2 linked regions of the Brasilonema sennae CENA114 genome follow. Each later gene encodes a partner of the first gene's protein in a complex. Links are inferred from orthologs where the notes say so. Each region holds a gene or a part of one and is shown on either strand. Other genes may lie near its edges.

What was found. The genes of interacting proteins can lie anywhere in the genome.
Region 2: the proteins of DP114_RS17190 (region 1) and atpC are in contact, whole or in part, in a cryo-EM structure (PDB 9ITS), measured with the Chloroflexus aurantiacus proteins. The link is inferred for Brasilonema sennae CENA114 from one-to-one orthologs. Residues at the interface, in WP_012258894.1 of Chloroflexus aurantiacus: Pro2, Arg9, Arg10, Arg12, Ser13, Val14, Asn16, Val17, Ile20, Thr21, Met24, Val27, Lys31, Arg34, Ala41, Thr42, Pro44, Tyr45, Arg48, Met49, Val52, Arg88, Leu90, Arg142, Asp145, Ala146, Lys148, Leu149, Val205, Asp206; in WP_012258892.1 of Chloroflexus aurantiacus: Glu6, Val8, Thr9, Ala10, Glu11, Arg12, Val13, Thr26, Lys27, Asp28, Pro39, Leu40, Met41, Thr42, Ile43, Phe66, Glu68, Val69, Leu70, Arg73, Thr75, Leu77, Ala78, Asp79, Arg102, Gln107, Arg110, Asp111, Leu114, Ala117.

Annotation. Positions count from the first base shown.
Region 1 is NZ_CP030118.1:4,032,155-4,038,357, reverse strand. What follows is about bases 1-2,763. They hold DP114_RS17190 (F0F1 ATP synthase subunit gamma), read left to right. Parts: upstream 1-789; coding sequence 790-1,737; downstream 1,738-2,763. Other genes in these bases: DP114_RS17185 (class I SAM-dependent methyltransferase), read left to right, coding at 1,842-2,606; atpA (F0F1 ATP synthase subunit alpha), read left to right, coding at 1-692. Outside these bases: cobalt-precorrin-5B (C(1))-methyltransferase CbiD, read left to right, coding at 3,204-4,286; DP114_RS17170 (GIY-YIG nuclease family protein), read right to left, coding at 4,331-4,747; DP114_RS17165 (hypothetical protein), read left to right, coding at 4,841-4,990; DP114_RS17160 (hypothetical protein), read right to left, coding at 5,241-5,495; DP114_RS17150 (group II intron reverse transcriptase/maturase), read right to left, coding at 6,043-6,203. UniProt on the Escherichia coli protein: Produces ATP from ADP in the presence of a proton gradient across the membrane. The gamma chain is believed to be important in regulating ATPase activity and the flow of protons through the CF(0) complex.
Region 2 is NZ_CP030118.1:1,135,047-1,137,739, forward strand. It holds atpC (ATP synthase F1 subunit epsilon), read right to left. Parts: upstream 1,708-2,693; coding sequence 1,294-1,707; downstream 1-1,293. Other genes in the region: recF (DNA replication/repair protein RecF), read right to left, coding at 1-1,014; atpD (F0F1 ATP synthase subunit beta), read right to left, coding at 1,874-2,693. UniProt on the Escherichia coli protein: Produces ATP from ADP in the presence of a proton gradient across the membrane.

The DNA of each region.
Region 1 (6,203 bases):
TGCTGCTGCGTCGTCCTCCCGGACGTGAAGCTTATCCTGGAGACGTGTTCTACATCCACTCACGTCTGTTGGAACGTGCGGCTAAGCTGAGTGACGAATTGGGTAAAGGTAGCATGACTGCTCTGCCAATCATCGAAACTCAAGCAGGTGACGTATCTGCTTACATCCCCACCAACGTAATTTCGATTACAGACGGTCAGATCTTCCTGTCTTCCGACTTGTTCAACTCTGGTATCCGTCCCGCTATTAACCCTGGTATTTCCGTATCACGGGTGGGTTCAGCTGCTCAAACCAAGGCAATGAAGAAAGTTGCTGGTAAATTGAAGCTGGAGTTGGCACAGTTTGACGAACTGCAAGCCTTCTCACAATTCGCCTCTGACTTAGATAAAGCAACTCAAGACCAGCTGGCACGGGGTGCGCGCTTGCGGGAACTTTTGAAACAGCCACAAAATGCACCGCTATCGGTGTACGAGCAAGTCGCTCTTCTTTATGCTGGTATCAACGGTTACTTAGACGACATTGATGTCGAGAAAATTACTGACTTCACCAAAGGATTGCGCGAGTACTTAAAGACCAGCAAACCTCAGTACGTTCAAGGAATTCAATCCAAGAAAGCACTGGGTGATGAAGAAGAAGCACTCTTGAAAGAGGCAATTAACGAATACAAGAAGACCTTCTTGGCAACAGCATAATTAGTCAAGAGTCATTAGTCATTAGTCATTAGTAAAGAGCTTAATGGCTATTGACTCTTGACTAACGACTGAGGACTAACGACTAAGGACAAAATTTATGCCAAATCTCAAAGCAATACGCGATCGCATTCAATCAGTCAAAAATACCAAAAAAATTACAGAAGCCATGCGGCTGGTGGCTGCAGCGCGGGTGCGTCGCGCTCAAGAACAGGTGCTATCCACCCGTCCCTTCGCCGACCGCTTGGCGCAAGTTCTGTACGGTCTACAAACTCGTCTGCGTTTTGAAGAAGCAAACTTACCACTGTTGAAAAAACGGGAAGTTAAGTCAGTAGGGCTGTTAGTGATTTCAGGCGATCGCGGTTTGTGCGGCGGCTACAACAACAACGTTATCAAACGTGCCGAAAATCGCGCCAAAGAACTCAAAGCAGAAGGTGTAGACTACAAATTTGTCATCGTAGGACGCAAAGCAACCCAGTATTTCCAACGTCGCGAACAGCCGATAGACGCCACCTATACTGGTTTAGAGCAAATCCCTACCGCTGCTGAAGCCAACAAGATTGCTGACCAATTGCTTTCTCTGTTCTTGTCAGACAGCGTAGATCGTATTGAGCTTATCTACACCAAGTTCGTCTCCTTGGTGAGTTCTCGTCCGGTAGTGCAAACCCTGCTTCCTCTTGACGCTCAAGGTTTGGAAGCACAGGATGACGAAATCTTCCGCTTAACAACCCGTGGCGGTGAATTTGAAGTCACACGAGAGAAAGTAACCGCTCAAACCCGTACTTTATCCAGTGACATGATTTTCGAGCAAGACCCAGTACAGATTCTCGATTCCTTACTACCTCTGTATCTGAGTAACCAGCTTTTGCGGGCGCTGCAAGAATCAGCTGCCAGCGAACTTGCTGCACGGATGACAGCAATGAGCAATGCTAGCGATAACGCCAAGGAACTGATGAATGCCCTCACTTTGTCTTACAACAAAGCGCGGCAAGCCGCAATTACCAATCAAATCCTAGAGGTTGTCAGCGGTGCTGAGGCACTAGGTTAGGAAATTGCTCATAGCAAATGAATAATAGCTAATTGCTAGTTGTGTTGAAATTAGCAATTAGCTATTTTTAATTGTTGGGGCTTTTTCACCAATGGAGGCTAATGATGACACTGACGACATATGGATCTTTGTGTACTGAGGTTTATGATATCACCAAGCCCATTGATGGAAAGTACCCTGACGTTCCATACTACATCAAACATCTTTCTAAAATTGGTGGCAGAATTCTTGAGGCGATGGTTGGCACGGGACGACTACTCATCCCGCTGCTAGAAGCTAATTTGAACGTTGAGGGCATCGATTCTTCAGAAGATATGCTTGCTTGTTGCCATCGGCACTGTACGCAAAAGGGGTTGAAACCAGTTCTCCATCATGGTTCTGTAGAAAACCTTGACCTCCCTGGGAAATTCAAAGCGATCATTGTGTCCTTCGGTTCTTTTATGTTGCTAGAGAAGCGAAATGCTGCTGTCGCCGCCTTACAAGCTTTTGCACGACACCTTGAACCCCAAGGTCGAATCTTCATCGATTTGGAATTACCCATCGAAGATTTTAAGACTGAGAATATCGTAAGGCAGCGATCGCCTATTGAGTGTCCTGATGGTTCAACAATTCTTTTGCAAATCACTTCTGACATCGACTGGCTGAATCAACTCAACATGAGTGTGATTCGCTACGAGAAGTGGAAGGACGGAGAACTCATTGCCACAGAGTTACAGCGGTTACCCCTGCACTGGTTTGGGCGAGATGAATTTATCATCTGTTTGCAGGAAAACGGTTACAAAGACATTACCTTATGCGCCAACTATACTGACGGTCTACAACCAAGTTGTCACAAAGACACCTTGTGTTTCTGTGCAGCACTGGCATGAACCAGAAGACCAAATCCCACCAAAATCTCAAATTTAGCTCCTGAGTGGCACATTTGAAAATAGCGTATTATAATCGTACTATAGGTAAAACACATGGGTCCGTAACGGTTTCGACAGGTTGGCGAAAGCTACTTTGTGAAACAGGTCGAGAGTGAGTCGTCTCTCGAAAATCCAAGACTCAACATAAAGTAAATGCAAACAACATTGTACCTTTTGCTCGTAAGCAAGCTGTAGTAGCTGCCTAATAACCTCTTTTCGGTTCGAGCGTCTCTAGTTTGACTCCGTTAAGGACTAGAGACCAACCCCCAACGGATGCTCTAGCAAGTGTCTCTGGTTCGCTTGTTAGCTAAGACTTAACCAGAGCATCCTAGCGTTCGGGATAATGAACGTTCCCCGCCTTGAGGGTAAAAGAGGCTAAGCCTGTGAACGAGCGGGGGGTCAATACCCAGTCTGGACAGCAGTTCGACTCTGCTCGGATCCACTAAAAAATATCCGCAAATCCGCCTGACAGTTTTATGTGATGGCGGATTTCATTTTTTCTGGGCGCTTAAAAAGTTGTTTGGCAAAGATGTTTCTAAAAACTTATTTAACAACTATATGGCTCGTACAGGTTATACCCTGCCAGTGTTTGCAGTAGCCGCTGCTAAGGCTGCTCTTATGCATCTGCGTGAAAAAATAGATTCTCAACTCTCAGTTGAGATTGATCTGCTTTCTCAAACAGCAGAAATTTCGATTTCTCAAGTTGCAGCTTTAGACTCTCAGAGTGCCTTGGCAGTGACACTCAGCGATCCAGGTGATAACTTAGATTTAACAAAAAACACGCCCATTTGGGCTTGGGTAAAATTGTCACAAAGGCAATCCCAAGCCTTGATTTTAGAAGCAGGAGAGGGTTTGGGAAAAACAACCTCTGGAGAACCAGCGATTTACAGTTATGCCCGTCGCCTGTTTGATGCCAATTTACTATCTCTGATTCCCCCAGAGCAAACGGCAACGGTATCAATTATTCTTCCTGAAGGGCGTCAATTGGCGCAACGTACTTCTAATGAAGCCTTTGGCATTTTAGAAGGGTTAGCTTTGTTGGGAACCAGTGGAATTTCTCAACCTTTGTCGGCGGCTGACTATTTAGAAGAATTTCGTTTGTCGTTGCAGGCTAAGGTCAAAGTTTGTCCTGGTTTGGTGTTTTGTATTGGTAGCAATGGTATGCAAGTTGCACAACGTTTAGGCATACCAGAATCAGCAGTTGTGCAAACCGGGAATTGGATTGGTGCAATGCTTGTAGAAGCTGGACTATATCAAGCAACTTCTGTTTTGCTGCTGGGATATCATGGCAAACTGATTAAGCTGGCTGGTGGCATTTTCAATACGTCTAGTCATTTAGCAGATGCCAAATTAGAAATTATAAGTGCAGCAGTTGTTGCTGTTGGTGGTGATGTACAAACAGCACGGGCAATTTTAGATACTAAGACTGCAGATGCAGCACACAAAAAATTAATCGAACTAGGACTGGCAGAATCAGTATTTGGGATACTAGCAGAAAAAATTAGTCAGAAGGCTACTGCTTACGTGCAAAAATATGCTAATGTTGCCCTTAAAGTTGGTACTGTATTGTTTGACCGCAAAGGCGAAATCATCAGCCAAGACTTGCACGCAAAAGAACTTTTGAGTTTTGATCAAAACTAAGAAAGTTCTCATCAAAGGTGTGATGTACTCCCTTCGGCTAGCCCCTAAGGGGGCGCTGCGCAAACGCTCAGCGAGCGTTCTTCTGGTGGCTGAGCGGAGTCGAAGCCAGCGGAGGGATGCATTGAGTTTGTCGAAGTGTCGAAGCCATCACCACCGAAACCAGTCAACCGACTGTAATGAGTTTCATTTTGACACTCAGCTAACTTATGCAACAAATTTGTATCCCCTACAATCAAAGCTTGCTTCTTCTTCCGACTCCAACCTTGCACCTGCTTCTCACGCTCAAAAGCATCAACTACGCGCTCATAATACTCACAGAAAATCAGCTTCACAGGCAACCGTTTTGCTGTGTGATTTGCACCCAGACCTTGCTGATGTTGCCTGTGAAGCTGTTCTAGATTCTTGGTACTACCTGTGTAATAACTACGATCAGCGCACTCAAGAATATACATATAAGCCATAAATTGATTTGTGCGATCGCTTCGCTTCTTTTCTAGTTACATATAAAAGTGTTCCCTTCGACTTCGCTCAGGGAAGACTCTGTTACTAGATAAATGGCTTTTACCAGCTATGGCTTTTGCTGGCTGAGCGAAGTCGAAGCCAGCATCACTCACAACAACCCTGAGCGCGATCAAATACTATTTGTCGCAAGTTATACCAAGTTGCAATCAAAAGTACCACCTGTCATTGCGAGTGAAGCGTAAGCGCAAAGCGCACGCTAAGAGCGAACGCGCAGCGTGTCCGTTCGGCTTTGCCGTGCCGCAGGCTCAGGACTCAGCGGAATGAACCAATCTCCCCTAAAGTGCTATTACAACAGAACGCAACTTGGTATTAGTAGAAATGTAAGTTTTGCTCATGCACTTTGTTGTAACTTGAGCAGAGCTTGAGCTTTAGCAAGACGTACTAAATGCTCAATAAACTCATAATGTTGCCACAGACAGCGATCGCTTTCATCTAAACCTTGAGTACGATTTTGTCTAAAAGAGATTCAATTTCAGCTTGAACCATAGGCGAAAGACGGAGAGCTAAAATTTCTTCAGGAGATGGTAACTTTGCTAAAAACTCTAAAACTTCAGTCAGTCCAGAAAAACCTGTAGAAGGATTAGCCGTCATTTCTCGCAATCCTAGAGCCAAAATCTGGGGTAAATCTTCCTTGTGAGATTCTAAATTGCGAGCAATCTCATCAGGTATATCTAAAGTAATTTGCATAATTTTTTATCTCGATATTATAACTTATATCTAGACAGTGCAGCTATTCCCTACACCCTTACACCCCTAGCTTTGCTCAAAACCGAAAACCAAAGTTGTAAAATTGCAACCTTCCATAACCGAGAAATTGACCATGAGGTTGGTCTCCCGGCGGAAACGCCGTGACTCCAAATAGGTAGACACCAGCAACCGTCGGGTTCTGCACTGGCTTGAGAGCTAGTGTGATGGTTCTACCTGGAGGTACTGGCGGATCAAATATGAGCGATAGTGTTTTGGTTTTGCTGTCCCTTGTCACATCTTTCAAAGCAAGCTTTGGACCTTCTTTGGAAGGTGTTCCTTCAAAAGCAGAAGTGTCTGGCAAGTCAAAGCGCACACGATCTACTCCTTCACGCTGATGAATGGTAATTGTTTGCAGCGGTTCTCCAGCATTTTCTGGCAGGCCAATGGTAAAATAGTATGTTGGGTAGAGTCGATGAGGAGTATTATCTCCTGCACCTCTCTGTTAGAACCGGACGTGCGCTTTTCAGTGCATCCGGCTCCCGATGTTTTAGGGTTTCCCCTTGCTCATGTGTATGTAATCATGGCAGCTTTCATGTACAGCAGTGAGGTTATTGGTTTTCCAGTTGCTGTGATTGCTGTCAATGTGGTGCAGGTGAACCGTTTCTCCTGATAACATTTTCATATTACAATATCCACATGTATGGTTTT
Region 2 (2,693 bases), 2.9 Mb from region 1 along the record:
TAGTAGCAGGGGTGGTTCGCCAACCACTTGTTCTATAAGTTCCAATTCTGCTAGCTTTAAGGCTAGTACTAGGGTTCGTTGCTGACCTTGAGAACCGTATTGACGGCATGGTGTTTGATTAATTGTCAATTCTATTTCGTCACGATGAGGACCAACAAGGGTTGTACCTTGATGTAACTCTTGCCAAGCACGCTGCTCTATTTTTTCTAAAAAAGCTTGCTGTACTTGCTCTGGATTGTTCTGGTCTAATGAAACATTGGGTGAGTACTTAAGTTCTAGAATTTCTGTACCACCACTGATACTAGCGTGCCAAGCACTAGCAATAGGGGCTAGTCGCTGTATGGCACGATCGCGTCGTCGAATCACCCGTGTTCCTGTCGTAGCCAACTGTGCATTCCAAATATCTAACTCAGAATGTTGTGGAGTTTGGGCTTTTGAACTTGTCAGATGCAGTGGTTTTTCTTGTGGACGCGCAGCCGTTTCCCGTAACGATGGCGACTGGTGTTGCAAAGTGCTTTTCAAGAAGGCATTGCGCTGCCGCAAAACCTGGTTATATTGCTGTAGAATATGAGCATAGACAGGTTCAAGTTGGATTAACAGAGTATCCAGCCAGTTTCGGCGACCTTCAGGACCACCGCGAATAAGATCTAAATCTAAACTAGAAAACTGTACTGCATTCAGGACACCAAGAAAATCCATTTGACGCCGCAGAGTTTCACCATTTAAACCAACGGTACGGCGACCATTTCGACGCAAGGTGAGAGCAAGGTCACTGATGCCAGTTTGTCGCTCTAAAGTGCCAACAACCATGGCTATGGTTTCTCCATCTTGAATTAAATCGCGATCGCGTGCCATTCTGTGCGATCGCAATGTTGCCAGCAATTCCACCGCCTCCAACAAATTGGACTTGCCCTGAGCATTATTGCCTACCAAAATTGTTTTGGGAGCACTAAACTCAACTTGCTGCTGTTTATAGTTGCGAAATTGTCGCAGATGAAGGGTTTTCAGGTACATATGCTATTGAGACTCCCCGGATTGCTTACTGCTTTGACTTTAGCGGAGCTTTCCTTTAGGAATCGCCTGTGACAAGCCGTCCCTTGAACGCACTGCAGAACTGGCAAAAGCTAATAATGCACTCCGAGGTAGTATCTGTCCTCAGACATTAGTCTACAGCCACGCCTAAAGTATGGTAGAAAGCAAGCTAAGCCTCCTAGTAACCTCATGTTCCTTCAGACTTACTGGAAACTTCTGTCAGAGAACAATTTGTAGATAGAGCAACCTACCTACAAGTAACTAGACTGTACCACCTGCAGCTTGAAAACGAGCACGAGCGCGTTTGTATGCTTGGTTTGCTTGGATTTGGCTTTGGCGCTCTTCTGCTTGTACTTGATTCAAACGGGTTTCAGCTTCATTCAAAGCAGCACGGGCTTCCTCAATGTTAATTGCGTCACCCCGCTCAGCACTGTTTACTAGAATTGTGACTTCATCTTTTTCAACTTCGGCAAAGCCACCCAACAGGGCGATCGCTGTCCAACCCTGATTTTTCTCAGCACGCACTCGCATAACGCCCGTATCTAGGGCTGTTAACAGTGGTGCGTGTCCGCTGAGGATACCGAGTTGACCGGTGGTGCTGGGCAAAATGACTTCTTCAGCTGGGGCGTCCCACACAGTTTGATCTGGGGAAATTACACGAACAGTCAATGTCATATTTCAGTTATCAGTTATCAATTATCAGTTATCAGTGAGCCAGCGCGAATGACGGGTCTCCCGACCTAGGCGACTGCGAACCCGAAGGGTTATCGGTCATCAAGTATCAGTGAACAGTGATCAGAATTAGTATGATAACTGTTCACTGATAACTGTTCACTGAATATTAGCCTTTGAGTTTTTCGGCTTTGGCGACTGCCTCGTCAATATTGCCGACCAAGTAGAAAGCCTGCTCTGGCAGATTATCGAATTCTCCAGCAAGAATTCTCTGGAAGCCTTTGATGGTTTCTTCCAGCTTCACGTACTTACCAGGAGAACCGGTGAACACTTCTGCCACAAAGAACGGCTGGGACAAGAAACGCTCAACTTTGCGTGCACGCTGCACAGTCAGACGGTCATCTTCAGACAGTTCGTCCAAACCGAGAATTGCGATGATGTCTTGGAGTTCCTTGTAACGCTGTAGTGTTGATTGTACAGCACGAGCAGTGTTGTAGTGTTCTTCGCCAACAATGTTGGGTTGCAACATGGTGGAAGTAGAATCTAGGGGGTCTACCGCTGGATAAATTCCCTTAGATGCCAAACCCCGAGATAGTACAGTTGTTCCATCCAAGTGAGCGAATGTGGTAGCGGGTGCGGGGTCGGTTAAGTCGTCGGCTGGTACGTATACCGCTTGAATTGAGGTAATTGACCCTTCGTTGGTGGAAGTGATCCGCTCTTGCAGTGCACCGACGTCGGTTCCTAATGTTGGCTGATATCCTACAGCAGAAGGCATCCGTCCCAACAGAGCTGACACTTCTGAACCTGCTTGCACAAATCGGAAGATATTGTCAACAAACAGCAGCACGTCTTGCTTGTTCACATCGCGGAAGTACTCTGCTATTGTCAACCCAGATAGACCTACCCGCATTCTTGCTCCGGGTGGCTCGTTCATCTGACCGTACACTAGGGCAATCTTCGATTCGTTGAGGTTATCTTTGTTGATTACC